One region of the Pseudomonas sp. AC136 genome, then DNA from elsewhere that is predicted to be linked to it. Evidence: predicted binding sites of a transcription regulator. Region 1 holds the regulator's gene; each other region holds the start of a gene.
What was found. Region 1 encodes FliA, which starts transcription of late flagellar genes. Its sites were predicted from a motif close to CTAAAGTTTNNNNNNNNNNNGCCGNTAA; they were not measured.

Region 1 (7,539 bases):
ATGGTCATGCTGCCGGTGCCGCCGTTCATTCTGGACGTGCTGTTTACCTTCAGCCTGGCGCTCGCCATCGTCGTGCTGCTGGTGGCGATCTACGCCTTGCGACCGCTGGATTTCGCCGTATTCCCGACCATTTTGCTGGCCGCTACGCTGCTGCGGCTGGGGCTCAACGTGGCCTCGACCCGCGTTGTATTGCTGCACGGTCAGGAAGGCCACGACGCGGCCGGTAAGGTGATTCAGGCCTTCGGTGAGGTGGTGATCGGCGGTAACTATGTGGTCGGTATCGTGGTGTTCGCGATTTTGATGATCATCAACTTCGTCGTAGTGACCAAGGGTGCCGGCCGTATCTCCGAGGTGAGCGCGCGCTTCACCCTCGACGCCATGCCCGGCAAGCAAATGGCGATTGACGCCGACCTCAACGCTGGCCTGATCGATCAGGCGCAAGCCAAGCTGCGCCGCAGCGAAGTATCGCAAGAGGCCGACTTCTACGGCTCCATGGACGGTGCGAGCAAGTTCGTACGCGGTGACGCCGTTGCCGGTCTGCTGATTCTGTTTATCAACCTGATCGGTGGCATGGCCATCGGTATCGTCCAGCACGACCTGAGTTTTGGCGACGCCGGCCGCATCTACACCTTGCTGACTATCGGTGACGGTTTGGTGGCGCAGATTCCATCGCTGCTGCTGTCCACCGCTGCCGCGATCATGGTGACCCGTGTTTCCAGCTCGGAAGACATGGGCCAGCAAGTTACCCGGCAAATGTTCGCCTCACCGAAAGCCTTGGGCGTGGCGGCCGGGCTGATCATCGCCATGGGCCTGGTGCCCGGCATGCCGCATTTCTCGTTCCTCAGCTTCGGCCTGGTTGCCGCTGCCGGCGCTTACTGGATCGCCAACAAGCAACGCAAAGCCAAAGTCGCCGAAGTGGCGGAAGTGCAGCGCCAACAGGAACTGCTGCCAGCCCAGCGCGCCCAGGAAGTGAAAGAACTCGGTTGGGACGACGTAACGCCGGTGGACATGGTGGGCCTGGAAGTGGGTTATCGCCTGATTCCGCTGGTGGACCGTAACCAGGGTGGGCAGTTGCTGGCGCGGATCAAAGGCGTGCGCAAAAAGCTCTCACAAGAGATGGGCTTCCTCATGCCCTCGGTGCACATCCGCGACAACCTCGATTTGCAGCCCAACGCCTACCGTTTGACGCTCATGGGCGTAAGCCTGGCCGAAGCCGAGATCTACCCGGATCGCGAATTGGCGATCAACCCTGGCCAGGTGTTCGGCACGCTCAACGGCGTGGCCGCCAAAGATCCGGCGTTCGGTCTGGAAGCGGTGTGGATCGACCAGTTCCAGCGCGATCAGGCGCAGTCGTTGGGCTACACCGTGGTGGACGCCAGCACCGTGGTCGCCACGCACCTGAATCAGGTGCTGCACAAACATGCCCATGAATTGCTCGGCCACGAGGAAGTGCAGCAACTGCTGCAGTTGCTGGCCAAAGGCTCGCCGAAACTGGCGGAAGAACTGGTGCCGGGCGTGGTGTCGCTGTCGACCCTGCTCAAGGTCCTGCAATCGTTGCTGCAAGAGCAGGTACCGGTGCGGGATATCCGTTCCATTGCCGAAGCCATCAGCAACGTGAAGAGTCAAGATCCCGCCGCCATGGTGGCCGCAGTTCGCGTCGCGCTGTCGCGCTCAATCGTCCAAGGCATTGTGGGACTAGAGCCGGAGCTGCCTGTGATCACCTTGGAACCCAGGTTGGAACAGATATTGCTCAATAGCCTACAGAAGGCCGGTCAAGGCTCCGAGGATGGCATTCTTTTGGAGCCGAGCATGGCCGAGAAGCTGCAGCGTTCCCTGGTGGACGCCGCGCAACGCCAGGAAATGCTCGGTAAGCCAGCGATTCTGCTGGTAGCCGGTCCGGTTCGGGCGATGCTCTCGCGGTTCGCACGGTTGGCAGTACCGACCATGCACGTGTTGGCGTACCAGGAAATCCCAGACAACAAGCAGGTCACCATCGTTGCCACGGTGGGTCAGAACTGAACTGAGGCTTAGGTCATGCAAGTTAAACGCTTTTTCGCCGCCGATATGCGTCAAGTCATGAAGTTGGTTCGCGATGAGCTGGGCGCCGATGCGTCCATCATCGGCACGCGCCGTGTCGCCGGAGGCGTGGAACTGACCGCGGCCCTGGACTACCAGGCGCCGGTGATGCCTGCCCGCCAGCCGAACCCTGAGCTTGAGAACGAGCTGCGTCGCACGCAGTCGATGCTGGTGTCGGCGCAAGCCGATCTGGCGACCCGTGTGGCCGGCGAAAAAATGAAAGACGGCCAGTTGTTCGCCAATGAATCGATCGTTGCGCCAGAATTGCCGGCCTCGTTCGTGCGCCCAGAGCGGCCAAAACCGGCTGCCGCGCCTGCGCCAGAACCTGCGAAGGCGGTGGCAACCGACCAGCGCAGCCTTGATGCCATGCGTTTCGAATTGAACGGCCTGCGCGAGCTGATTGAAGTGCAACTGGGCTCGATGGCCTGGGGTCAGATGCAAAGTCGCCGTCCGCAACAGGCTGCGCTGTGGCGTCGTCTGCAACGCATGGGCTTGCCGGCAGAATTGTCGCGCGTGTTGTTGGAACGGGTGTCTGCCGTGTCCGAGCAGCGTCAGGCCTGGCGCATGATTCTTGCGCACCTGGCACACGCGATCAAAACGCCGAAAGTCGAGCCGCTGGAAGAGGGCGGGGTGATCGCGCTGGTTGGCCCGGCTGGTATGGGTAAAACCACTACACTGGCAAAAATGGCGGCGCGTTATGTTTTGAAATACGGCGCGCAACACGTGGCGCTGGTGAGCATGGACAGCTACCGCATCGGTGCTCAGGAACAGCTGAAAACCTTGGGCCGCATTCTTAATGTGTCAGTGACCCAGGTGGACCCCGGTACCTCGTTGACCCAAGCGCTGGAGCCGTTGGCGCGCAAGCGTGTGGTGCTGATCGATACCGCTGGCTTGCCGGGCAATGATCCGGCGCTGCACATGCAGTTGGAAACCTTGGCGGGTCGTGGGGTCAAATCGAAAAATTATCTGGTGCTGGCCGCTACCAGCCAGAGCCAAGTGCTCAAGGCGGCCTACCATAGCTATAAGCGTTGCGGTCTGACTGGCTGTATTCTTACCAAGGCCGATGAAGCGACCAGTTTGGGCGAGGTTTTAAGTCTGGCTATAAGCCAGCATCTACCGGTAGCCTATCTGGCAGACGGTCCGCGCATTCCAGATGACTTGCACGTTCCACGCAGTCATCAGTTGGTGAGCCGCGCCGTGAGTTTGCAGGCGCCTCAGGAGCCCAGCGAAGACGCCATGGCCGACATGTTCGCCGGGCTGTACCAGAACCCGGCGCGTCGCGCAGGCTGATTCGCTGTAGAGCAAGGCAGTAACGAAATTTAGTCGTTCAGGTGGGCCCGGTGCCGGGCCTGAACGTAATCAGCCAAGTGGCCTCAGTCGAGCTAGACAAGGTGTGTAGATAACATGGGTATGCATCCCGTACAGGTGATCGCGGTGACTGGCGGCAAGGGTGGCGTCGGCAAGACCAATGTATCGGTCAATCTTTCCCTGGCCCTGGCTGACCTCGGTCGGCGTGTGATGCTGATGGACGCCGACCTGGGCCTGGCTAACGTCGACGTGCTGTTGGGCCTGTCGGCCAAGCGCACCCTGGCCGACGTCATCAGTGGCGAATGCGAACTGCGCGACGTGCTGCTGCAAGGGCCGGGCGGCATCCGCATCGTGCCGGCAGCCTCTGGCACGCAAAGCATGGTGCAGCTCACGCCCATGCAACACGCTGGCCTGATTCAGGCGTTCAGCGACATCAGTGACAACCTCGACGTATTGGTGATCGACACCGCCGCCGGTATCGGCGATGCGGTGGTGAGCTTTGTGCGCGCGGCCCAGGAAGTGATTGTGGTGGTGTGCGATGAGCCCACTTCCATCACCGACGCCTACGCCCTGATCAAACTGCTGAACCGCGACCACGGCATGAGCCGTTTCCGCGTACTCGCCAATATGGCGCACAGCCCACAGGAAGGTCGCAACCTCTTTGCTAAGCTGACCAAAGTGACTGATCGTTTCCTCGACGTCGCCTTGCAATACGTCGGCGCTGTGCCTTACGACGAGTCGGTACGCAAGGCGGTACAGAAGCAACGCGCAGTTTATGAGGCCTTCCCTCGCTCCAAGTGCGCGCTGGCATTCAAGGCCATCGCGCAGAAGGTCGACACCTGGCCGTTACCAGCCAATCCGCGTGGGCACTTGGAGTTCTTCGTGGAGCGTCTGGTCCAGCAACCGCTTGCTGATACGGCCGTATGACATCAGGCAATGGGCTCCGTATGTATAGCAAGGCACAGGCGCAGGACTCCCAGCACCAGTTGATCGAGCGTTACGCGCCTCTGGTCAAACGCATCGCCTACCACTTGCTGGCACGTTTGCCGGCAAGCGTGCAGGTGGAAGATCTGATCCAGGCCGGCATGATCGGTCTGCTTGAAGCGTCAAAGAAATACGACTCCAGCAAAGGCGCCAGTTTTGAAACTTTCGCCGGCATTCGCATACGTGGATCTATGCTGGATGAGGTACGCAAGGGCGATTGGGCACCGCGTTCGGTGCACCGCAACAGTCGCATGGTCAGTGACGCAATCCGAAAAATTGAAGCCCGAACGGGTAGAGACGCTAAAGATCAAGAAGTTGCGGCCGAACTCCAATTGAGTCTCGAGGATTACTACGGCATTCTTGGCGACACTTTGGGCAGCCGCTTGTTCAGTTTCGACGACCTTCTTCAGGACGGCGAGCACACAGGTCTGCGTGAAGACGCTGGCATTACCCACTTCGAGCCTTCGCGCGATCTGGAAGATGAACGCTTCCAATCGGCATTGGCGGCGGCCATCTCTGGACTGCCTGAACGTGAACAGTTGGTGTTGTCGCTGTATTACGACGAAGAACTGAATCTCAAGGAAATTGGCGAAGTGCTGGGGGTCAGCGAATCGCGGGTCAGCCAGTTGCATAGCCAGTGTGCCGCTCGTTTGCGTGCACGCTTGAGCGAGTGGCGCGCTAGCTGAGCGGCACTGCCAGTTTCTCGATTCAACGCGCATCCAGGTGCTGGGTGCGTTTAGGACTGTACGGAGGTCGACTTGGACAAAAACATGAAAATCCTCATCGTTGACGACTTCTCAACGATGCGACGGATCATCAAGAACCTCTTGCGTGACTTGGGATTCACCAACACCGCTGAGGCTGATGACGGAACCACCGCTTTACCCATGCTGCAAAGCGGCAGCTTCGACTTTCTCGTCACTGACTGGAACATGCCGGGTATGACCGGTATCGACCTGTTGCGTGCGGTTCGCGCCGATGACCGTCTCAAGCACCTGCCGGTGCTGATGGTGACCGCCGAGGCCAAGCGCGATCAGATTATCGAAGCGGCGCAGGCCGGGGTGAATGGCTACGTAGTGAAGCCGTTCACAGCTCAAGTGCTGAAAGAGAAGATCGAAAAAATCTTCGAGCGTGTTAACGGCTGATCCCGGCCGTGGGGGCAATATGGCGCACGACGATCTACCCATGGGCGACCTTGAGTCGTCCCTAAAATCCAATGCCCGCGAGCTCGTTGATAGCCTTGAAAAAGGTAATTTTGGCGAAGCGGTGCAGCTCATTCATGAGCTCAACAAAGTGCGTGATCGTGGTCTTTACCACGAAGTGGGAAAACTGACGCGTGAGCTGCACAACGCCATCGTCAACTTCCAACTTGACCCACGCGTTCCACATGCCAAGGAAGTGTCGCAAATCACCGATGCCACCGAACGCCTGAACTATGTCGTGACGATGACCGAGAAAGCGGCCAATCGCACCATGGATCTGGTGGAGCAGAGTGCGCCGCTGGTTAACGATCTCAACGATGAAGCCACTGCGCTGGGCGCCGACTGGGGTCGCTTTATGCGCCGCGAGTTGGGTGCCGAAGCGTTCCGCGAATTGGCCAAACGCATCGAACTGTTTCTCGCCCGAAGCGAACGTGACAGCAGCAAATTGTCGGGGCACCTCAACGACATTTTGCTCGCCCAGGATTACCAGGACCTCACCGGTCAGGTGATCAAGCGCGTTACGCAACTGGTTACCGAAGTGGAAAGCAACCTGCTGAAACTGGTGCTTATGGCCAGCCAAGTGGACCGTTTCGCAGGTATCGAGCACGACCATGCCGTGCTGCGCGCCGAGCAAGAACAACAAAAAGAGCCTTCTCATGGTGAAGGTCCGCAGATTCATGCCGATAAGCGTGAAGACGTCGCTTCCAATCAGGACGACGTGGACGATCTGCTATCAAGCTTGGGATTCTAGGGAGCACACAGATGAGCTTCGGCGCCGATGAAGAAATCCTCCAGGACTTCCTGGTAGAGGCCGGCGAAATTCTTGAGCAGTTATCGGAACAATTGGTCGAGCTGGAAAGCCGCCCGGATGATTCCAATCTGCTCAATGCGATTTTCCGCGGATTCCACACCGTCAAAGGTGGCGCCGGCTTCCTCCAGCTCAATGAGCTGGTGGAGTGCTGCCACATTGCCGAAAACGTGTTCGACATCCTGCGCAAGGGTGAGCGGCGCGTTGACTCGGAATTGATGGACGTCGTTCTCGAAGCTCTTGATGCCGTCAACGGCATGTTTTCTGAAGTGCGCGAACGCACCACGCCGACACCGGCTACGCCAGAGCTGTTGGCGGCGCTGGCGCGTTTGGCCGAGCCGCAGAGCGCCGCAGAATTGGCCGGTGCGACTGCCGAACCAGAGGCTGAACCCGAACCCGACGTTGCCGAGGCGCCCGTTGCGGCAGAGGCCTCTGGCGATATCACCGACAGCGAATTCGAGCAGTTGCTCGATGCCCTGCACGACGAGCCCAAAGCGCCCGTGGCAGCTGCCAGCGGTGATGAAATTACCGACGACGAATTCGAATCGCTGCTCGACCAGTTGCACGGCAAGGGCCAGTTCGCTGTTGCCCCGGCCGCGCCCGCTGCGCCGGTTAGCGCACCGCCTGCCAGTGCAGCCCCGGCTGCTGCCGGTGGTGGCGATGAAATTACCGACGACGAATTTGAAGCGCTGCTGGACCAGTTGCATGGCAAAGGCAAATTTGTTGAGCCCGTCGCTGAACCGCAAGCACCCGCCGCGCCAGTAGCAGCGGCAACGCCGGCGGCGAGTGGCGCTGGCGACAACATTACCGACGACGAATTCGAAGCCTTGCTGGATCAACTGCACGGCCAAGGCAAATTCGTAGAACCCGCTGCCCAGGCGCCAGTGCCGGCCGCCGCCGCGCCGGCGAAAGCCGCTGCACCTGCGCCCAAGCCTGCCGCGAAAGCCGAGCCGGCCAAACCTGCCGCCCCGGCTAAACCTGCCGCTGCGCCGGCCCCTGCGCCCGCTGCTGCTGCCGCTGATAAAGCCGGCCCAGCTGCCGAAGCGGAAACCACCGTGCGCGTCGACACCGCGCGGTTGGACGAAATCATGAACATGGTCGGCGAGTTGGTGCTGGTGCGTAACCGTCTGGTGCGCCTGGGGCTTAACAGCGGCGACGAGA
Region 2 (7,539 bases), 2.4 Mb from region 1:
CCACATCGCCTTCGCCTGCGACGACCTGTTTGCGGAAATAAACCGCGCCAAGGATGCCGGCGTGCCGTTGCTGGATATTCCGCTGAACTACTACGACGACCTCGCCGCGCGCTTTGATTTCGACGATGAATTTCTCAGCGAGCTGGCGTACTACAACGTGCTGTACGACCGCGACGCGCAAGGCGGCGAGCTGTTCCACGTGTACACCGAACCGTTCGAGGGGCGTTTTTTCTTCGAACTGCTGCAACGCAAAAACGGCTACGTCGGTTACGGTGCGGCGAACGTGGCGGTGCGTCTGGCCGCCATGGCCAAAGTACGCAGCGGCTCGGGTCGGCAGACGCGGCTGTAACCTGGCGTCACCCTCAACAAGCCCGGCCGAAATCTTCTCGGGGCCGGGCTTTCTTCGGCCTGCGGCCAAGACCATAATCGCCGCTACCGTTGCCGACTCCCGGCTGTGAGCCTTGTATGACCATTACCCAAGAACTTCCCGAGGCGCCCGCAGAAGCGCCCCGCAAAAGTCGTAAGAACAACCCGGAAAAAACCCGCGAAAGTATCTTGCAGGCGGCCATCATCGAGTTCGTGCAGCAGGGGCTTACCGGCGCCCGGGTGGACGCCATCGCCGAGCGCACGCACACCTCCAAGCGCATGATTTATTACTACTTCAACAGCAAAGAGCAGCTCTACGTTGAAGTGCTGGAAAAACTCTACGGCGACATCCGCCGCACCGAAGCGCAGCTGCATTTGGCCGAACTGGAACCGGTGGCGGCCATTCGGCGGTTGGTGGAATTCACCTTTGATCACCACGACCGCAACGTCGACTTCGTGCGCATCGTGTGCATCGAAAACATCCTCAACGGCGCCAACGTTAAACAGTCGCCGACCATTCGCTCGCTGAGCCACACCGTGCTCAATCTGCTCGACGAAACCTTGCGCCGTGGCGAAGCGGCGGGCGTGTTTCGCAGCGGACTGCAAGCCATCGACCTGCATTTGCTGATCAGCTCGTTCTGCTTTTATCGCGTGTCCAACCGCAACACCTTTGGCGAGATCTTCCAGATCGATTTGCCGGATGAGCAGGTGAAACAGCGGCACAAAGCGATGATTTGCGAATCGGTAATCGCCTATTTGCGGCAATAAAAAAACGCCTCGGTCAGAGGCGTTTTTTCACATCGCGCAAACGGTTATTTACTGCCGCGTACCTTCTCTACCGCGTCGTACATGGCCTTGACCAACGCCGGGTCCATGTCTTTGGAGAACTGCGCAATCACCGGTTTTACCTTCTCGCGAAAGCGCTCCATTTCAGCAGGGCTGATGGCGTTGGCTTCCATGTCTTTCGACAGCTCGGTGTACGCCTCTTTCTGGGCGGTGGCGGTAATTTCACGCTGATACGCGGTCGCTTCCTTGGCGGCGTCGGTGATCACCGCTTGTTCTTCTGCGTTCAACTTGCCCCAGCTTTTCGCCCCCATCACAAACGACTGTGGGTTGTAGATGTGCTGGGTCACGCTCAGGTATTTCTGCACTTCGTTGAACTTGCTGCCCTTGATAACGGTGAAGGGGTTTTCCTGGCCGTCGACAGTCTTTTGTTCCAGGGCGGTGTACACCTCAGGGAAGGGCATTGGCACCGGGTTGGCGCCGAGGGCTTTAAAGGTTTCGAGGTAGATCGGCGACTGGATCACCCGCACTTTCAGGCCAGACATGTCTTCCCATTTGGTTACGGGCGTTTTGCTGTTGGTCAGGTTGCGGAAACCCAGGTCCCAGTAACCGAGGCTACGCAGGCCTTTGCTGTCCAAACGCTTGGCCAGTTCCTGGCCCACTTCACCGTCGATCACCGCTTGCGCTTCCTGGGTGTTGTTGAACAGGAAGGGGAAGTCGAGCAGGGCGAATTCTGGAACCTGCGCGGCGAGAATGCCGGAGTTGAGCACGGTTAAATCGAGGGTCGAACCTTGCAGCGCCGACACGGTTTGCAGATCACCGCCCAGCACACCACCGGGGAACAAACGCACGGTCATTTTGCCGCCGCTTTTCTCTTTCACCAGGTCAGCAAACTTCTGCGCACCCTGGCCTTGCGGGTGTTCTTTTACGTTCTGAAAAGCGAACCGCAAGGTGTGTTCGCCAATTTCCGCTTGGGCCGTCAGGCCGTTGAGCAGCAGGCCTGCGGCGCAGGCGGAGGTCAGTAAAGGTTTTAGCCATTTGTTCATTTCAGTGCGCTCCGTTTTGTTGTTGTTTGCGAGACATCGGTTTACAGCAGCCGGCTAACCGGCGAAGAACTTCAGGGGTACCAGAACCAGTTGCGGGAACATCACCAGCAGCGCCAGCACCAGCAGCTGTGCCAGCAGGAAGGGCCATATGCCGCGGGTGATTTCATCGAGCCGCAACTTGGCCACGCCACACACCACGTTGAGCACCGTGCCCACTGGCGGGGTGATCAGGCCGATGGAGGTGTTCACCAGAAACAGCACGCCGAAATACACCGGATCAATGCCAGCCTGCTTCACCACCGGCATCAGCACCGGGGTAAGAATTAGGATGGACGGCGTCATATCCATGACCATGCCGACCAGAATGATCAACACCATAATCATCAGCAGCAGCGTGGTCGGTGAGTCGAGGAACGGTTGCAGCACATCGGTGAGCTGGCCGGGCAGATCGGCGATGGTTACCAGCCATGACGACACCATGGCAGCAGCCACCAGCAGCATCACCACCGACGTGGTTTTCGCCGCCGACAACACCACTTCATAGAGCTGGCTGAACTTCAGTTCGCGGTAGATAAACAGCGACACGAACAAGGCGTAAACCGCCGCCACCACAGCCGCTTCGGTGGGCGTGAAAATGCCGAACTTCAAACCAAAAATGATGATCAGCGGCAGGCCCAGCGCCCAGCTGCCGTCCAGCAGGGTTTTGAGAATTTCCGCACGGCTGGCCTTGGGCGGCGTGGCCACGTTTTCGCTACGCGAGACGAACCACCAAGCCACCGCCAGCGACGCCCCGAGCATGATGCCCGGCACGATGCCGGCCAGAAACAGCTTGGAAATCGACACGCCAGAGGCCACGCCAAACACGATAAAACCGATGCTCGGCGGAATGATCGGCGCCAGGATGCCACCCGAAGCGATCAGCCCCGCCGCGCGTTCGCGGTTGTGGCCAGCCTGGACCATCATCGGAATCAGCAACGCAGCCAGAGCGGCCGCGTCTGCCACGGCCGAGCCGGACAACGAGGCCAGCAGGCACGAGGCAATAATCGCCACGTAACCCAGGCCGCCGCGCTTGTGGCCAACCATGGCCATGGCAATGTTGACGATGCGCCGCGACAAGCCGCCGGCATTCATGACCTCACCGGCCAGCATGAAGAACGGCACCGCCAGCAGGGGGAAACTGTCAGCGCCGTTAAGCAGGTTCTGGGCAATGATCTGCGCGTCGAACAGGTCGAGTTGCCACATCAGCACCACACTCACCAGCAGCAGCGCAAAGGCAATCGGAATACCCAGGGCCATGGTGCCCAGCAGGGTGCCGAGGAAGAGGATCAGCGTCATTAGCGGTTCCCCTCAGTGCTTGGCAGGTGCACCGATTCGACGCCGGCTTTGCCTTGCGGCAACCGACCGCGCAGGGCCAGCACCAATTCGCCAGCAATCACCGGGATGGCAGTCAGGCCGAACAGCACGCCGATGCCGTAGAACCAGGCCATCGACAGGCCCGAGGCGGGGGCGACCACATCCAGGTTAATGCGCGCCTGCTGCCAACTGCCGCTGAGCACCAGCCAGGCGATAAACAGCATCAGCAAATGGCCGACGGCCAGGCACAGATTGCGCCCGAACGGCGGCAGCTTTTTGATCAGCAGGTCGAGGCCCAGGTGGCTGCGCTCGCGCAAGGCGATCAGCGAGCCGAGGAACACCATCAGCACAAACAACCAGCGCGACAGTTCTTCCGACACGGTGATGCCCGAGTTGAAGGCGTACCGCATGACCACGTTGCCGAACACCATGAGCACCATGCCCAGCATGCACAGCACGACGATCAGCTTCAGAAAGCGGAAATACAGATCGATCATTTTTGTCATTGTTGTGATCTCGTAAGCGCCAACGCTGGGCGCCATGTTAGGGGTGTCGTTTGGTCGTGATCGTTAAGCGCCCATCGCCGAAAAATGCGCCTGCATGCGCGAGGCATCTGCCGCCGCGCCGCTGAACAATTCAAAAGCTTTTACTGCCTGGAACACCGCCATGGTGCCGCCGTCGAGCGTGCGGCAACCCAAGGCGCGGGCTTCGCGAAGCAGTTCGGTTTCCAAGGGGAAATACACAATTTCCGCCACCCACATCGGCGCACGCAGCAGGGCTTTGGGCACCGGCATACCGGGCAGTTTGGCCATGCCCATCGGCGTGGTGTTCACCAGGCCGTCGGCGCTCGCCATGGCGGCTGCCAGGTCGGCGCCAGCGCTCGCGCGGTTGCCTGGGAAATGCGCGTTGAGGTTCGCCGCCAGGTCGCTGGCGCGGCCGGCGTCCACGTCAAAAATAGTTAACTGTTCAACACCTTCAATCAACAAAGCATGGGCCACCGCTGCGCCTGCACCGCCTGCGCCCATTTGCACCACCTGCGCGCGGGCTACATCGCTCAGCCCACGGCGGAAGCCTTCGGCGAAACCCAAGCAATCGGTGTTGTGGCCGATGCGCTTGCCATTCTCGAACACCACCGTATTCACCGCGCCGATGCCGCGCGCTTCCGGCGACAACTCATCGAGCAGCGGGATCACCGCCTGCTTGCACGGGAAGGTGATGTTCAGGCCGGTGAAGCCGGTGTGCTGGGCGGCGTCGAGCAGGGCGGGCAGGTCGTCGAGGTCCATCTTCAGGGCGTCGATGTCGATCAGGCGATACAGGTAGCGAATGCCCTGAGCGTCGCCTTCATGCTCGTGCAAGGCCGGCGTGCGCGAGGCCTGAATGCCGGCGCCAATCAGGCCGGCCAGAATGCTGCGGGTGCGGGACATGGTCAGGCCTTGAGCAGATGAGCAACGTGTTCAACAGCCATGCGATAGCCGTTGCTGCCGAACCCGGCGAGCACGGCCACGGCGATGCCGGACACGTATGAGTGGTGACGGAATTCTTCGCGCTTGTGCACGTTGGAAAGGTGTACTTCGATCACCGGCAATTCGCTGGCGACCAAAGCGTCGCGAATGGCGACCGAGGTATGCGTCCAGGCGCCCGGGTTAATCACGATGGCGGCGCAGCGGCCGCGGGCCTGGTGGATCCAGTCGATCAACCGGCCTTCGTGATTGGTTTGTTCGAACTCGACGCTGAGGTCCAGGGCGCTGCCGGTACGGCGGCACAGTTCAGCGATATCAGCGAGGGTTTCGTGGCCGTAGGTGGCCGGTTCGCGGGTGCCGAGCATATTGAGATTGGGGCCGTTAAGCACCAGCACGGTACGGGGCATACAAGCGTTCTCCATTTCTTATTGTTGTTCTGGCAGGCGAGCGGCCAAAAGCGTGTAGGAGAAAATGTACTAACCGGTTAATTCGGTCAATGGGCGCTGTGTGCGCCGTTCGATAATCGACCACTTTTGCATCGGCACCGCAGTCGGCAGCAGTGCCAGTATCAGGGCGCCAAATGTTCCTTAAGGTTGCGTCGGATAAGTCGATATATTGCGCAGGAGCCAGCCGACTAGAGCTGGCCGCCTCTGCCTCGTTTTTCTGGAGACTCCCATGTTTGGATGGCTTACTCAGGCGCTGAGCAATATCAGTGTCGGCGCAAAACTGGCCCTTGGTTTTGCATCGGTGCTGCTACTCACGCTGTTAATCACGCTGGCCGGTTGGCTGGGGTTGAGCTCGGTGCTCGAGCGCGGCGACAAGCTGGCGGCCATTTCCAAACTGGGCGCCATTGCCCGCGACGTGCGTATTGCTCGCCTGACCTACGCGCAAAACAGCGACGCCGCGCATAACGCCGCCGTGGTCGACAATCTCGACAAATTCGACGCCGGCGTTCAGAGCGCCAACCAGATCATGAAGTCGCCGAACGACCTGGTGTTGCTCAAGCAGGCGGGCGATGCCAGCAGCCAGTATCGCCAAGCCTTCAGCCAGATGACCCAGGCCGTCGCCACCCGCGAAGCCCTGCGCGGCCAATTTGGCAAGTTCGCCGACGCGGCAGTTGCGGAGGTGGGCAACGTTTCGACGGCGGTTCGTGCCGAGACCGTCAGCGAAGAAAACGCCGAGCAACACCAGCAAGTGCTCGACGCCCTGATCGCGCAGAACAGCCTGATTCAAACTGCACGTTTCGAGCTGCGCGGCTTTACGTACAGCGGCCGGGTTGAGCTGCAACAGCCGGCGCTCGCCGCCATCGATCAGGCACTTGGCAACCTGAAAACCCTTTCTGACAAAGTTTCCAGCGAGCAGGCCGCCGGCTTGCAAAAAGCCGCCGACGCACTGAACGGCTATCGCGCTACGGTCGGCCAGTTCGCTGCGGCGCTGGCCAATATCGCGACGGCGCAAACCATTCTGGATGTCCAGATCAAACAGATTTTCGACGCCTGCGCGCAGCTCACCGTGAGTCAGAACACCAAGCGCGACAAGGAAGAAGCCGAGGCGAAAATTGTGCTGCTGGTGGCCTCGTTGATTGCAGTAGTGCTGGGCCTGATCGCTGCGTTGTTTATCACCCGGCAAATTGTCGGCCCGTTGCAAACCGTGCTGCGCCGTGTGGAACGCATCGCCTCGGGCGACCTCAGCCACGACATCGAAACCCGTCGCGGTGACGAGCTGGGTCAGCTGCAAACCAGCATGCAGAACATGACCTTGGGTCTGCGTGAATTGATTGGCGGCATTCGCGATGGCGTTACGCAAATCGCCAGCGCGGCAGAGCAGCTATCTGCCGTGACTGAACAAACCAGCGCCGGTGTGAACAACCAGAAAATCGAGACCGACCAGGTCGCCACCGCCATGCATGAAATGACCGCCACCGTTCAGGAAGTCGCGCGTAATGCGGAGGAAGCCTCTGAAGCGGCGAAGGCGGCGGACTTGCAAGCCCGTGACGGCGACCGGGTTGTCGGCGAAGCCGTGGCGCAGATCGAGCGCCTGGCCGTTGCCGTGGGCGACTCCACGGACGCCATGAACGAGCTCAAGCGCGAAAGCGACAAAATCGGCAGCGTGCTCGACGTGATCAAATCCGTGGCCCAGCAAACCAACCTGCTGGCGTTGAACGCCGCCATCGAAGCCGCCCGTGCCGGTGAAGCCGGTCGGGGTTTCGCCGTGGTTGCCGACGAAGTACGCAGCCTGGCGCAGCGCACCCAGCAATCCACCGAAGAAATTGAAGACCTGATCAGCGGCCTGCAAAGCGGCACTCAGCAAGTGGCGAGTACCTTGGAAAGCAGCCGCGAGCTCACCGACAGCAGCGTGCAACTGACCCGCAGCGCCGGCGATGCCTTGGGCAGCATCACCCGCACGGTATCGGCGATTCAGGCCATGAACCTGCAGATTGCCACCGCTGCCGAAGAGCAAACCGCCGTGGCCGAAGAGATCAACCGCAGCGTATTGAACGTGCGCGACGTCTCCGAACAAACCGCCGCCGC
Region 3 (7,539 bases), 3.3 Mb from region 1:
ACGCACCCGCCCCGTCGTCTTACGCAACAGTGGCTATTTTTGTTTTGTGTTTACTGGCGCTGGCTGGCCATGCCCGCGCCGCCTATCCCGTCAGCGCGAGCGGTTCCGAAGTGCTTGTTTCGGAGCAGTCCACCAGCCGCGAGATTGATCGAATCCGCAAACTCACACCGTCAAAAAGCGCGGCGTTAAATCAAGAAGCCCTCGCCGAGGCGCGGGAAGCAGCCGAACGCTATGCCCGCATTCCTGAAGAGTTGATGGCGCTCGAAAAAATATCCGTGGATAGCATCAGAAGCCGAACAGCGGAGGCGATGAACAAGCTCCCTGACGTGATTAAAGACTGCCGCGAAACGGATATTGCCGAGAACATTCTGATCATCCGGCGCCAACTGCTGCAGTTCGACAACACCATCGCCTTCGATATTTTTTCCGCGCCTCAGGAAGATCAATCACTCAACGAAAGCGAAGCGACGACCATTGCCGACGTCGTTCATTTCCTGGCGCTAAGCCCTGAAGTTATCTGCGAGAAATACAGCGATAAGAATGCATTTGAGACGATGCGCAACCAGTTGAAATCCACCATCAGCATCGCCAGCAAAAAACTGGCCGAAGAGATTTCCGCTATCAATGAACGAGCGCCGCGAGCCAAGGCGCTGAGCGAAGCGTGGTCACAGTATCGGGACCTGCTGATGAAATCGATCGAAGAGCAAAGTGCCCCCGCCACAAAAGTAGCGGACCAGCTCGGGTTCATCATCGGCGTGTTCTGCGCCTTTGGCATTTTGATGTTTCTGGCGGTGCGGATATTCCCGTCAGAAATACAAGTGGAGCTGATCGCCTCGGGCCAGGTCATTCAATTCGCCACCGTGATGGTGATATTGATCGTGATCTGCGTGCTCGGCATGTCGAAGCTGCTAACCGAAAACACCTTAGGCACCTTGCTGGGTGGGATAGGCGGGTATGTGTTGTCCCAAGGCGTGGGCCGAGCGGTCAGTAGAGCCGCGGTCCGCGACCATGCGGCGCATAACACCAAACCCTGAAACGCAAACAGGTGGTAGGGCTCCTTCGCGAACCCAACCACCTGACGTTTTCGCTGAACACTGAGGAACCGCTACTCGGGCTGTACGGGCACTACCTCGACAACTTCAACCGCTTCCACTGGCTGCCCGTCGTCATACATATCCGACTGTTTATAGAAGTCGTGGACATGACGCAGCAGCACCATGATTACCGCCGCCACCGGCAGCGCGAGAAGAATGCCGGTAAAGCCAAATAGCTGACCGCCAGCGAGAATGGCGAAGATCACCGCCACCGGGTGCAAGCCAATGCGGTCGCCCACCAACAGCGGCGTGAGCAGCATGCCTTCGAGCAATTGGCCGACCGTGAACACGGCGGCAATACCTAGCAAGGGGTACAACTCCGGGCCAAATTGGAACAGGCCGGCCGTGATCGCTGCGCCAAAACCAATAACGAAGCCCATATACGGCACGATGCTGGCGAGCCCGGCAATTACGCCGATCAGCAGGCCCAGCTCCAGCCCGACCAGCATCAGGCCACTGGCGTAAATCACGCCGAGGCCGAGCATGACCAGCAGTTGCCCCCGTAGAAACGCGCCAAGCACTTCGTGGCATTCGCCCATCAACTGCACGATGAAGCCTTCGCGGCTGCGAGGGAGCAGGCCACGCAGCTTGGCGACCATGACGTCCCAGTCGCGCAGCAGATAAAAACTCACCACCGGAATCAGCACCACGTTGCCCAGCCAGCCGAGCAACGCCAGGCTTGAAGCCGTGGCCGAGGCCAGCACCGCGCCAACAATGTCGGTGGTTTTACCCAGGTGTTCGGTGACCGCAGTTTTAACCTGATCGAACTTCCAGAAACCGTCCGAGAGGCCAAGCTTGGCTTGTACCCATGGCAGCGCGCTGTGCTGGGCCCAATCGATCATCTGCGGCGCCAGTTCGTACAGGCGCACCAGTTGTTTGCCAAGCATAGGCACCAGCACCAGCAGGGCGATCACCAAAATCAGGGTAAATACGCTGAACACCACGATCACGGCCCAGGTGCGCGACAGTTTCCAGCGCTCCAAGCGGTCGGCCAGCGGGTCGCCCATGTAGGCCAGCAGAATGCCGATCAGAAAGGGCGAAAGTATTGGGTGAATGGCGTACAGCAGAACACCGAGCACAACCAGCGCGGCAATCCATGGCCAATGACGTGAGTCAGTCATGCTCAACAACCTCAAGGGAGAAGAATTCACCAGCCGTAATGCAGCACGTTGGTCGCCGGTGCAGGCGCCATTGGCGCAGGTGTTGGCGCAGGTGTTGGCGCTTGGCCGGCGGGCGCGGTGCTGGCGTCTACCGGCGCGGCGGCAACCGGTTCTGGCGGCAACTCGCGCAGGCGAGCCAGGGCCAGCTGCGCACGCAACTGGTCGGGGCTGGCCTTCACTTGGTAGGTCAAGCGATCACCCACGGCGCTTTGCAGGCGGGCATCGAACGGTTCCAGCAGGCGTTGCAGCTCGGCGTAGCGGTTAAGGTCGGCGCCCTGGATATCCAAGGTCAACGCTTGGGCCGCGCCTTGCGCCGCGACGAAGTGGGTGGCCAGGCGTTGGCTAACGGCGAGCATTACTGCGTCGGCCAGCGCATCGGCGTCGGCACCTTCGGCTTTGCCCTGCTCGCGGCTCTCGCCCATCCACAGCCGCCATTGCGCCTGCCATTTGCCTGCGTCTTCCTGAGCGTTTACGGCTAACAAGGCGTCGGCGCCATAGCGGGCAGACGGTTCTTTCAATGCATCGGCATTGGTCGCCGCCAGGTTTTCAGCGGTACCGGCCAGTTGTTCGTTGAGATCGGCAATTGGCAAACGCAGCGGCAAGCCACGGTTTTGCGCGGCACGTTGCAGCGCCGTGGCCGCTGGCTGGCTGTCGCCCACCAGGCTGGCGCCTTCGGCCGTGGTGTTCAGCCACCAAGCCAGCACCGCAGGGCGGTTGGCGCTCCACAATGGAATGCCGGCCTGACGCAGGCTGCGGTCGGTGCTGATGGCGTCGAAGTCGACCACCAGCACTTCAGGCGGACCATTCTCGTAAGCGTATTGGCTAACCAATTGCTGCGGGTCTTTGCGCAGTTCGGCAATGGCAGGATTGGTTAGGGCTTTGTTGTCGCCGGTCAGGCGCAGCACCAGCGTATCGAGGGCGCTGCTGAGGGCGGCGGCGCGTTCCTGCGGTTGCTGGCTGGTCACCGGTTGGCGCACTTGATACAGGTCTTCAACGCTCGCTGCCTGGGACGCGAGGCTGCACAACGACAAGCTCAGGGCGAGTAACGGGCTGAACAGTGAGGCGGACAAACGCATGATGGGCTCTCGGCTCGGAAAGGGGCGCCAGCGCTAGTGGCCAGTCGCATGACGGCGGTGCGGCGCTGCGAAAACGCGCCTTACCTTAATGCAAAGAGCCCTACCTTAAACAGGCGACTTGGGGGCTGTCGAGCGCATATAACCCGCACAACCGGCACGCCCTTACATTTGCGGCTTAACTAGCTAATCAAACGTCCCGCTCAACAAGCACAGCGGCCGGCCGATACGCAGCACATAAGCACATTAGGCGAGCAGCACAGGCGCCGTTTGGCCAACAAAGGAAGGGGTACTTGCGGTGTCGATAAAATTACGTTTGCTGCTACTAACCGGTACCGGCCTGCTGGCTGCGCTGATTCTCAGCCTGGTTGGCTTCGTGGGTAACTACCACGTGGCCGATGCCGTACGAGCCAATCAGACCAGCCTCAGTGCCCTGCGCAACCATATGGAAGCGGACATGATGCACGACGCCCTGCGCGCCGATGTGTTGGCGGCCATGTTAGTCGGGCTGGGCAAAAGCCCCACCACCGCTGCCGAAGCACGCAGTAGCCTGGAAGAACACGCCGGGCATTTTCGCGAGGTGCTGGCCGACAACCTGAAATTGCCGGTGAACGAGGCAATCAAGGCTGGACTGAACACGGTCAAACCCAGCCTTGATTCCTACATCGCTGCCGCCGAAGCCATCGTCGCCCAAGCGCTCACCAACCCCGACGCGGCACAAGGGCAGTTGCCCACGTTCAACGCGGCGTTCAGCAAGTTGGAAGGCGAAATGGCCGCCCTCAGCGAGCTGATCGAGAGCAACACCGGGCAAACCTCGAAAGACACCGAAAGCGCCATCAGCACCGCCAACCTCACGCTGACCGTTGTGTTAATAGCGAGCTTGGTGCTGTTGGTATTGCAAGGCGCATGGATCATTCGCGGCATCATGCGACCGCTGCTCGCTGCCAGTGAAATTGCCACCAGCATCGCCCAGGGCGACCTCAGCCGGCGCATCGAAGAGCCAGCTACCCAGGACGAAGCCAGCGCGCTGATCCGCAGCCTGGCCACCATGCAACGCGACCTGCGCGACATGATCGGCGTGGTGCGCAGCAACGCCAACAACGTCAACAGCCTCACCCAGCAACTCAGCGCCGGCTGCCACCAAGTCGCCAACAGCAGCACGCAACAAAGCGAGGCGTCCAACACCATGGCCGCCGCTGCCAGCGAAATGACCGCCAGCATTGAGGAAATTACCCGCCATGCCGGTCAGGCGCTGGACATGGCCAACCAGGCCGAGCGCCTGGCGAACGACGGCGGCAAAGTGATTCACCAAGTGGTGCAAGACATGGACGGCATCGCCCGCTCCGTGCAGCAATCAGCGCAGGTGATCCGCACGCTGGACCAAGAGTCCGAGCAGATTTTCAGCATCATTCAGGTGATCAAGGGCATCGCCGACCAAACGAACCTGCTCGCCCTAAACGCCGCCATTGAAGCAGCGCGGGCCGGCGAACAGGGCCGGGGGTTTGCCGTGGTGGCAGATGAAGTGCGCAGCCTGGCGGGCCGCACCAGCGCTTCGACCCAGGAAATTGCCGCCATGGTGCAGCGCATTCAAACCAGCACCCGCGAGGCCGCCAACAGCATGGAAGCCGGCGTGGCGCAGGTGGATAAAGGCATGGCCGTGACCGCCGATGTGGAACGGGCGATTCGCGAAATCCTGGCCGCCACGTTGAGCACCACGCAACTGGTGAACGACATCAGCCGCACCATCGGCGAACAAAGCCTGGCCAGCAACGAGATTGCCCATCAGGTGGAAACCATCGCCAGCATGTCGGTCAGCAACAGCACGGTAATTGGCAAAACCGCCGACACCACGGATGAACTCTCGGGTCTGGCCGGGCAGCTGTCGTTATCGGTCGATCGCTTTCGTCTGTAGGCCTGGCCCCGCGTTTTTTATTAATTTTCTGGCCATCCGGCTGCGCGGATGGCCGCCTACGGGCAAGCCTGATAAAATCGCGCGCCTTCGCAGACCGTGCCTCTTCCGCGCGCTGGCCAAGTGCCTACGCCTGTCTCGGTCGCTCCCCGAACATCCCTTTCTAAAGGCCTGGATCTATGAGCAAGCAACCCTCCATTAGCTACAAGGACGCCGGCGTCGATATCGATGCAGGTGAAGCCCTGGTCGAGCGCATCAAAAGCGTGGCCAAGCGCACCGCGCGTCCGGAAGTGATGGGCGGCCTGGGTGGCTTCGGCGCCCTCTGCGAGATCCCCGCTGGCTACAAACAGCCGGTCCTGGTCAGCGGCACCGACGGCGTGGGCACCAAGCTGCGCCTGGCCTTGAACCTGAACAAACACGACAGCATCGGCCAGGACCTGGTCGCCATGTGCGTCAACGATTTGGTGGTGTGCGGGGCCGAGCCGCTGTTCTTCCTCGACTACTACGCCACCGGCAAGCTCAACGTGGATGTAGCTGCCACCGTGGTCACCGGCATCGGCGCCGGCTGCGAACTGGCCGGTTGCTCGCTGGTGGGCGGCGAAACCGCAGAAATGCCTGGCATGTACGAAGGCGAAGATTACGACCTGGCCGGTTTCTGCGTTGGCGTGGTGGAAAAGTCTGAAATCATCGACGGCTCCAAGGTGCAAACCGGCGACGCCCTGATCGCCCTGCCTTCGTCCGGCCCACACTCCAACGGCTACTCGCTGATCCGCAAAATCATCGAAGTATCTGGCGCCGACATCGAAACCGTTCAGCTCGAAGGCAAAGCCCTGACTGAACTGCTGATGGCCCCGACGCGCATCTACGTCAAACCGCTGCTCAAGCTGATCAAAGACACCGGCGCCGTGAAAGCCATGGCGCACATCACCGGTGGCGGCCTGCTGGACAACATTCCGCGTGTGCTGCCAGACGGCGCTCAGGCTGTGGTCGACGTGGCCAGCTGGAAACGCCCGGCCGTGTTTGATTGGCTGCAGCAACAAGGCAACGTCAACGAAACCGAAATGCACCGCGTGCTGAACTGCGGCGTAGGCATGGTGATCTGCGTGGCTCAGGAACACGTGGAAGCGGCTCTGGCCAACCTGCGTGCCAGCGGCGAGCAGCCTTGGGTGATCGGCCAGATCAACGCCGGCGCAGCCGATGCCGAGCGCGTTGTGCTGAACAACCTGAAAGCCCACTAATGCCAGACGCCTCACCCTGCAACGTGGTGGTTCTGCTGTCCGGTTCGGGCAGCAATCTGCAGGCATTGATCGACGATCTCCACGGCGGTGCTGACGCGCAAGCGCACAGCCCCGCGCGGATTTGCGCCGTCATCTCCAACCGCAGCGACGCCTATGGCCTGGAACGGGCCAAGGCGGCCGGCATCGCCACCCATGTGCTCGACCACACCACTTTTACCGACCGCGAACAGTTCGACACCGCGCTCATGGCGCTGATCGACAGCTGCCAACCGCAGCTCGTGCTGCTGGCCGGCTTCATGCGCATCCTCAGCGGCGCCTTTGTGCGGCACTACGAAGGGCGCTTGCTGAACATCCACCCTTCCCTGCTTCCGAAATACAAAGGCCTGCACACCCATCAGCGCGCGCTGGATGCCGGCGACCGCGAACACGGCTGCAGCGTGCACTTTGTAACGGAGGAACTCGACGGAGGGCCTCTGGTCGTACAAGCAGTTGTGCCGGTGCGCTCGGATGACACGGCGCAAAGCCTGGCCAACCGTGTGCACGCACAGGAACACCAGATTTACCCGCTCGCGGTTCGCTGGTTTGCCACCGGCGACTTGCAACTCACCCGCGAGGGGGCAATGCTCCACCAGCAGTTGTTACCGGCCACTGGCCATTTGATTCGAACCTAGGAGACTTTATGCGTCGCGCCTTGCTGTTCGTCCTCGCCGTGCTCACCCTGCCGGCGCAGGCCCTGGAGCTGAAACCCTTTTCGGCCAGCTACACCGCCGACTGGAAGCAGCTTCCCGTTAGCGGCACTGCCGAGCGCAGTCTGCAAAAACAAGCAGACGGCCGCTGGTTGCTGAACTTCAAAGCCTCCATGTTGGTGGCCGGCCTTACCGAAGAAAGCGCCTTCCGCATCGACAACAACGCCTTCTTGCCACAAACCTACCGCTACGAACGCAGCGGCCTGGGCAAGGGCAAATCGGTTGAGTTGGACTTCGACTGGGAAGCCAAGAAAGTCATCGGCAGCGACCGTGGCGATCAGGTGTCCTTGCCACTCAACCGTGGCGTGCAAGATAAATC
Region 4 (7,539 bases), 2.3 Mb from region 1:
GGTCGAGTTTATCGACCGGCGCGTAGGTGCCACGACGGGTGTAGATCAACTGGCCGTCACGCTCCATCGCCCGCAGGCGACGACGCAAGGCTTCAAGCTGCTCTTCAGTGGTGAGGCCGAACTCTTCTACCAACTGCTCGCGGTTGGCTGGCGAACCGCGATCCGCCAGATGCTGAAGAATCAGCTCACGACTTGGGATAGGGTTTTCGTATTTTTCCGCTTCACGAGCGGCCTCGGGATCGAGGGATTGCCAATCGGCCATTAGAGAGGGTTCGCCTTATCTATATAGAGAAGTAAGTGTCTTGCGCCTATTGAAGCGCGAAAACGCTATCTTGGTCTGCTCACGTGAACGAATAAAGTTTTTTTTCACATCAGGGGTTTACAACATTCAAACTGGTCCGTATATTTCGCGCCCACAACGACGGCAAACGTTGTTGTAGTTGAAAGTACTTGAGCAATCAACGAACTCAACGCCCAGGTGGCGGAATTGGTAGACGCACTAGGTTCAGGTCCTAGCGATGGCAACATCGTGGAAGTTCGAGTCTTCTCCTGGGCACCAATTTAGACTGAGGTACTACCAACCTCAGCAACAAAAAGACCGGCATAGGCCGGTTTTTTTGTGCCTGCGATTTGGCCAATGGCGAGCGTTAAGGAAGCCGGGAACGCCCGACCTCCCCAACGAACGCGCCGTTAAACGCGGAACTGACCCAAGCTGGATTTAAGCCGCGACGCCAACCCATCCAGCACACGACCGCTCGCCGCTGTCGCCGCACCCGCTTCGGCGGCACGCTGCGCTTCTGCGTGAATAACCTCTACGCGACCTCGAACTGCATCGGCACCTTCGGCTTGATGCGCGGCCGCCTGGGTGGCCGCCTTTATTGCGGCGTGAACGTCATCCACCGCCGCCTGCACCGACAACTGCAACCGCTCGCTGTCACGCAGCGCTGCCAAGCCTTCATTAGCCTGCTGACCGGCGCGGCCGATCACCGACACCGCCTCACGTGCCCCTTGCTGGAGAGCGGTGATGTGCGACTGGATATCGCCCGTGGACTGCTGCGTCTTGCTGGCCAGCGCGCGCACCTCGTCCGCCACCACAGCGAAGCCTCGACCGGTCTCGCCCGCTCGCGCCGCCTCGATGGCCGCGTTGAGCGCCAGCAGGTTGGTTTGCTCGGCGATGCCGTGGATAACGGTCAGCACCATTTCGATTTGTTCGCTCTGACGCGCCAGTCGCTCGATCACCGCCGACCCGGCATCAACGCGGGACACCAGCTCCTCAATCAAGGCGCCGACTTTCGTGGCGATTACGGCGTTCTCGTTGGCGTCCTGGCGAATCGACACTACGCGCTGCAAGGCCGCCTGCATAGCGCGACTTTCAGCCTGCGCATCGCCAGCCATCACCGCCAACGCCTCGAGACTGCCCGCCACCTCATCACGCTGACGTTCAGCAGCCGCTTCGGCCGCAACGCTGCGAGTGGCCAGGCCTTTGATTTCGACGCCAGTGCTGACCGCGACCTCGCCCGCCTCACGCACGATGGGCTGCAATTTCTCGACAAAGCGATTCACAGCGATGGCCATGTCGCCAATCTCGTCGCGGCTGGTGACTTCGATGCGACGGGTCAAATCGCCCTCGCCCGCTGCCAAATCGTTCAGCGCAGCAATCTGCAAGTGCAGCTTGCTCACCACCCGCCGCCCCAGCACGATCGCCAGCGTCAGCAACACGCAAAGGCCCACCAGCACCAAGCCCAAACCGATGCGCCATTTCAATGTGGCAGCGGATTCCTGAACGGAGGTACGAGCGCCGTCGGCCATGCCGGCCGTTTCGGTTTGTGCCGCTTTCAATCGCGCCGTCAGAGCGGCGGTACTTTCAGTAGCAGCGCCCGACAGGCTATCGGCGACCAACTGATCGCCACTGGCAATCAGCGCGGAGAAACGTTTGTCGAGCGCGACCAACTGCTGCTCTACCGAGGCGGTGGAAACGCCCATGAGCACCTTGCCGATTTCCACGCCGTTAGGGCTGATGGGCGCTTCGATGAGGTAAACGGATTTGTCGTTACGCGCCGCGTTGAGCACTTTGTCCAATGCCCGCTCGCCCTCGCCTTTATCCATTAGCGCTTTGATCAGCGGATTTTCGCGGTTTAGGTAACGGGTCAGATGTTGCCCTTGCGCATCGTCATACACCACGAACAGCACGTTCGGGTTGCGTTGCGCGCGCCGGGCAAATTCGGAAAGCGCGGGACCGTCGTTATCCCACATCGCACGCGGCGCCACCGCCGCCAACAGCTGCGCCATGTCGTTGGCCGAATCTTTGAGGTTCTGTTCGAGCGTGGCGCGCATTTGCGCCTGCTCTTCCTTCAAGCGCGAAGAAAGGCCGGCGGCGAGGCGCTCGCGGGTGCGTGTCGATAAGGTGCCCAGGCCCGAAGACAGTTCGCGCCCCGCCTCCTCCAATTCGGACTCAAGCCGCTGGGTGTCGGAACCCAGGCGCGCGCCCAGATCGACCTCCAGCGCACCGACCGTGCTCCGAGTTAGTGCAACGGCCACCAGGACCTGCACCAGCAGTGCAATTCCGAGTGCAATGAAGACCGGGCGCAGCAAGCGGCTACGCAAGAGAGAAACGATGGCTGACACGACAAACCTCCAATATCCGTCACCTGATGTGACGGCAACTGCTGGGATAACTTGAGCACAGCAAGTGCCATGCCGCCACACCTGACCAGACGCTCAGAAACGAAAAAGGGCCGCCAATTGGCGACCCTTTTCGTTAACCGTCGTAAGCGACGGCGCTAGCCCTTAGGCGAACGGATGACGCAATACGATGGTTTCGTTGCGGTCCGGGCCAGTGGAGATGATGTCGATCGGCGCGCCGACCAACTCTTCCACTCGCTTGATGTAGGCGCGGGCATTGGCCGGCAGTTCATCCAGGCTCTTGGCGCCCAGCGTCGACTCGCTCCAGCCCGGCACTTCTTCGTACACCGGCTCCAGGCCGATGTAGCTGTCAGCGTCAGTCGGGGCGTCGATCACCGCGCCGTTTTCGTTTTTGTAACCCACGCAGATGCGGATGGTTTCAAGACCGTCGAGCACGTCCAGCTTGGTCAGGCACAGGCCCGAGATGCTGTTGATTTCGATGGCACGACGCAGGATGACGGCGTCGAACCAGCCGCAACGACGCGCACGGCCAGTGGTGGCGCCGAACTCGTGGCCACGCTTGGCAAGGAACGCACCGACATCGTCGAACAGCTCGGTCGGGAACGGACCCGAGCCAACGCGCGTGGTGTAGGCCTTGGTGATACCGAGGATGTAATCGAGGTACATCGGACCAAAACCTGAACCGGTGGCGATACCGCCGGCGGTGGTGTTGGAGCTGGTGACGTAGGGATAGGTGCCGTGGTCGATGTCGAGCAACGAACCTTGCGCGCCTTCGAACATGATGTCTTTGCCGTCGCGGCGCATGTCGTGCAACACGGACGTCACGTCGGCCATCATCGGCTTCAGCAGCTCGGCGTATTCCATGCACTCGTCCAGGGTTTTCTGGAAGTCGATGGCCGGCTCTTTGTAGTAATTCACCAGCACGAAGTTGTGGTAGTCCAGCAACTCGCCGAGCTTGGCGGCAAAACGCTCGCGGTGGAACAGGTCACCTACTCGCAGACCACGACGGGCCACTTTGTCTTCGTATGCCGGGCCGATGCCACGACCGGTGGTGCCGATTTTGGCTTCGCCACGGGCGCGCTCACGGGCCTGATCCAGCGCCACGTGGTACGACAGGATCAGCGGGCAGGCCGGGCTGATACGCAGGCGATCGCGCACCGGAACACCCTTCTCTTCCAGCTTGATGATTTCGCGCATCAGGGCGTCAGGTGCAACCACCACGCCATTGCCGATCAGGCATTGAACGCCGTCACGCAGTACGCCCGACGGGATCAGGTGCAAGACGGTTTTTTCGCCGTTGATCACCAGGGTATGACCTGCGTTGTGACCGCCCTGGTAGCGAACGACCGCAGCCGCGTGCTCAGTCAGCAGATCAACGATCTTGCCTTTGCCCTCATCACCCCATTGGGTGCCCAGGACGACGACATTCTTACCCATAACACTTGTCCTCTTCGAAGCTTGATGCCGGCCGCAGCCGACGGAAATCTTTAATTAGCCAACGGCGCCACTTGCCAGCGCCCATCGACGAGAACCAGCTGGCGATCGCAGCCTGCCTCGCGCGCAGCAGAAACTTCCTGCCCCGGCAGCGCCTGCACAACACGCGTGTTTTGCCCGCGCAACTGGCGAACTGCCTTCCATAGATACAAATCGTGATTGTCTGGCGCCCAAACCCCAGCCTCTGGCTCGTCGAGCTGCATGGAGCCTAGCGTTACCAGAGTTTTAAGGTCGGTCGAAAAACCGGTGGCCGGACGAGCGCGACCGAAGTCAGCGCCGATGTCATCGTAACGGCCGCCTTGCGCGATGGACTGGCCAACACCGGGAACGAACGCCGCGAACACCACACCGGTGTGATAGTGGTAGCCGCGCAGTTCGCCGAGGTCAAAGTACAGCGGCACTTCGGGGTACCGGCGCTCAAGGGTGTCAGCAATGGCGATCAGCTCGTCCAGCGCCAGGTGCACGTCTTCAGGCGCCTCGACCAGGCAGGCTTGCGCCAGGTCCAGCACTTCGCGCTCGCCGCACAACTCGGCGAGGGCGCGCAGCATTTTCTGCAATTCAGCGGGCACGTGCTCAGTGAGCGAAGCCACTTCATCGACGGCTTTTCGCTGCAGCGCATCGAAGAGCTGCTGCTCGACTTCACCGGAAAGACCCGCCGCGCGGGCAAGACCCCGGTAGATGCCGACATGACCGAGGTCGATATGCACGTCAGGAACGGCGGCAAGCTCAAGCATTTCCAGCAGCAGGCTGATCACTTCAACGTCACTGGCCGGGCTGGCATCGCCGTACAGCTCGGCGCCCAGTTGAATCGGGCTGCGCGAGGTTGTCAGCGCGCGCGGCTGAGCATGCAGCACGCTGCCGGCGTAGCACAGACGGTTCGGGCCTTCGCGACGCAACGTATGCGCGTCGATGCGAGCCACTTGCGGCGTGATGTCAGCGCGAAAACCCATCTGCCGACCGGTTTGCGGATCGATCACCTTGAAGGTGCGCAAGTCCAGATCCTGGCCCGCGCCGGTGAGCAGCGATTCCAGGTATTCAATATGTGGAGTGACGACGAACTCATAGCCCCAGCGCTGGAACAGATCCAGCACCTGGCGGCGGGCCGCCTCAATGCGCGCCGCTTCCGGCGGCAGTACTTCCTCGATGCCATCTGGCAGCAGCCAGCGGTCTACCGTTGCCATTTCGCCATTCCCCTCGTTGCGGGCGGCAGCCATTAATGAAGCCAGTAAAGGAGGACTGTTCCCAGCAACATGCTGGCAAGCCCGATTAAACGTAAGTGACGATCAGACAGCTGTAAAAGCTGCATGAATGTCTCACGCCAACCTCGTGGATATAGGAACGGCAGGATGCCTTCCAGCACCAGCACTAAACACAACGCGATGCCGAGTTCCTGCCACATGGTTCCCACAGACGCAAAAAAGCCGGGAATTTCCCGGCTGACCAATCATAACACGTTTCCCTGACGGGTCACCCCGACGGACGACTAGCGTCCGCCGGAAACGACTGACATCAAGGTTTTGATTTCTCCAAATACCGGAAGAAATCGCTGCTTGGATCGAGGACCAATACGTCACGCTTGTCGGCAAAGCTCTCGCGGTATGCGCGAAGGCTGCGGTAGAAACCGTAGAACTCTTGGTCCATGCCGTAGGCTTGCGCGTAAATGGCAGACGCTTTCGCATCGCCATCACCGCGCATTTCTTCCGCCTCACGATAGGCTTCGGCCAGGATCACACGCTTCTGGCGGTCGGCATCGGCACGAATGCCTTCAGCCAACTCTTTACCTTTGGCGCGATGCTCGCGAGCTTCGCGTTCACGCTCCGAACTCATACGGTCGAACACGCTGCGGTTAACTTCCTTGGGCAGGTCGATCGCTTTGACGCGAACGTCGACCACTTCGATGCCCAATTCTTTCTGCGCAGCCTTGTTGAGCGTTGCAGTTACGTCAGCCATCAACGCATCCCGCTCACCCGACACCGATTCGTGCAACGTGCGCTTACCGAACTGGTCGCGCAGCGAGGCTTCAAGACGGCGCGACAAACGTTCGTCGGCAATCAACTTGATCCCGGACGTCGCGGTGTAGAAACGCTCAGCATCGAGCACACGCCATTTGGCGTAGGCATCGACCATCAGCGCTTTCTTTTCCAAGGTCAGGAAACGCGAAGTGGAGGAATCCAGCGTCATCAAACGCGCATCGAACTTGCGCACCTGGTTAACGTACGGAATCTTCACGTGAAGGCCAGGCGCTACGTCGGTTTGCACGATGCGACCGAACTGCAGCATCACCGCACGCTCGGTTTGCGCGACGATGTAGAAGCAGTTCCAACCAACCAGCACAGCGACAATGGCGACGATCAGGACGGCCAGTGATTTATTGCTCATCAGCGAGTCTCCCTTGTCCGCAGATCACGCTGTTGCAAATCAGCATTCACGCGCGCGCCCAAATCAGCGGCGGCAGCATTGCTGGAAGCCCCCTGAGCAGGTGCAGCGCCACGGCTATCGATCATCTTGTCGAGCGGCAGATAAAGCAGATTGTTCTGCCCTTTCTCGCCGGTCACCAATACTTTGCTGGTGTTGGTCATCAGCTCTTGCATGGTGTCGAGGTAGAGACGCTCGCGAGTCACTTCAGGCGCCTTGCGGTACTCGGCTACAAGCTTGGTGAAACGATCCGCCTCACCCGTAGCACGGGAAACCACCTCATCGCGGTAACCGCTAGCGTCTTCAATCAGGCGTTGAGCCTGACCACGCGCTTCCGGCACTACGCCGTTGGCATACGACTCAGCCAGATTCTTCTCACGCTGCTCATCTTCACGGGCACGAATCACGTCATCGAAAGCTTCCTGAACTTCACGCGGCGCGGCAGCGCTCTGCAAGTTCACCTGCGTAACGGTGATACCGGTTTTGTAGGTATCCATGAAACGCTGCAGGCGCTCTTTGACTTCGCTGGCCATCAGTTCACGGCCTTCGGTCAGCACCTGGTCCATTGCGGTGGAACCCACTACATGACGTACCGAGCTGTCGGTGGCCTGCTGCAGGCTCACTTCCGGCTGGTCAACGTTAAGCACGAACTCTTGCAGGTTGCTGATCTTGTATTGAACGGTCAGCGGCACCTCGATGATGTTCTCGTCTTCGGTGAGCATCTGCCCTTGCTTGCTGTAAGCACGCTCGCGGGTGACGTTCTCTTGGAACTTGCGATCAATCGGAGGGAAATAGATGTTGAGGCCTGGGCCGACAGTTTCGTAGTACTTGCCGAAGCGCAGCACGACGGCTTGCTCCTGCTCGTCGACGACATAGACGGCGCTGTACAGCCAGATGGCTGCCACCACGGCAACGACCACAGCGATAAGGCCAAAGCCACCGCCACCGCCGCCACTGGAACCGCTATCGCTGTCACGTTTTTTACTG

Region 2: a site for FliA is predicted at 5,595-5,622, ahead of ACZZZU_RS11995 (methyl-accepting chemotaxis protein). Genes of this name have one in related genera too.
Region 3: a site for FliA is predicted at 3,530-3,557, ahead of ACZZZU_RS08060 (methyl-accepting chemotaxis protein). Genes of this name have one in related genera too.
Region 4: a site for FliA is predicted at 2,654-2,681, ahead of ACZZZU_RS12560 (methyl-accepting chemotaxis protein). Genes of this name have one in related genera too.

Annotation. Positions count from the first base shown of each region.
Region 1 covers NZ_OZ409865.1:5,038,520-5,046,058, forward strand. The annotation lists gene flhA (flagellar biosynthesis protein FlhA) at 1-2,019, shown strand, start outside; gene flhF (flagellar biosynthesis protein FlhF) at 2,035-3,366, shown strand; gene fleN (flagellar synthesis regulator FleN) at 3,481-4,311, shown strand; gene fliA (RNA polymerase sigma factor FliA) at 4,308-5,054, shown strand; gene ACZZZU_RS22620 (chemotaxis response regulator CheY) at 5,139-5,513, shown strand; gene ACZZZU_RS22625 (protein phosphatase CheZ) at 5,533-6,321, shown strand; gene ACZZZU_RS22630 (chemotaxis protein CheA) at 6,333-7,539, shown strand, end outside.
Region 2 covers NZ_OZ409865.1:2,653,130-2,660,668, reverse strand. The annotation lists gene quiC (3-dehydroshikimate dehydratase QuiC) at 1-349, shown strand, start outside; gene ACZZZU_RS12025 (TetR/AcrR family transcriptional regulator) at 466-1,134, shown strand; gene ACZZZU_RS12020 (TRAP transporter substrate-binding protein) at 1,179-2,195, opposite strand; gene ACZZZU_RS12015 (TRAP transporter large permease subunit) at 2,250-3,530, opposite strand; gene ACZZZU_RS12010 (TRAP transporter small permease) at 3,530-4,054, opposite strand; gene ACZZZU_RS12005 (shikimate dehydrogenase) at 4,118-4,972, opposite strand; gene aroQ (type II 3-dehydroquinate dehydratase) at 4,975-5,415, opposite strand; gene ACZZZU_RS11995 (methyl-accepting chemotaxis protein) at 5,684-7,539, shown strand, end outside.
Region 3 covers NZ_OZ409865.1:1,771,340-1,778,878, forward strand. The annotation lists gene ACZZZU_RS08045 (hypothetical protein) at 1-1,034, shown strand, start outside; gene ACZZZU_RS08050 (AI-2E family transporter) at 1,106-2,215, opposite strand; gene ACZZZU_RS08055 (DUF2066 domain-containing protein) at 2,242-3,330, opposite strand; gene ACZZZU_RS08060 (methyl-accepting chemotaxis protein) at 3,626-5,239, shown strand; gene purM (phosphoribosylformylglycinamidine cyclo-ligase) at 5,416-6,474, shown strand; gene purN (phosphoribosylglycinamide formyltransferase) at 6,474-7,145, shown strand; gene ACZZZU_RS08075 (DUF3108 domain-containing protein) at 7,154-7,539, shown strand, end outside.
Region 4 covers NZ_OZ409865.1:2,781,755-2,789,293, forward strand. The annotation lists gene rnr (ribonuclease R) at 1-262, opposite strand, end outside; tRNA gene ACZZZU_RS12555 (tRNA-Leu) at 473-559, shown strand; gene ACZZZU_RS12560 (methyl-accepting chemotaxis protein) at 691-2,625, opposite strand; gene ACZZZU_RS12565 (adenylosuccinate synthase) at 2,788-4,080, opposite strand; gene ACZZZU_RS12570 (ATP phosphoribosyltransferase regulatory subunit) at 4,131-5,318, opposite strand; gene ACZZZU_RS12575 (DUF2065 domain-containing protein) at 5,351-5,536, opposite strand; gene hflC (protease modulator HflC) at 5,647-6,516, opposite strand; gene hflK (FtsH protease activity modulator HflK) at 6,516-7,539, opposite strand, start outside.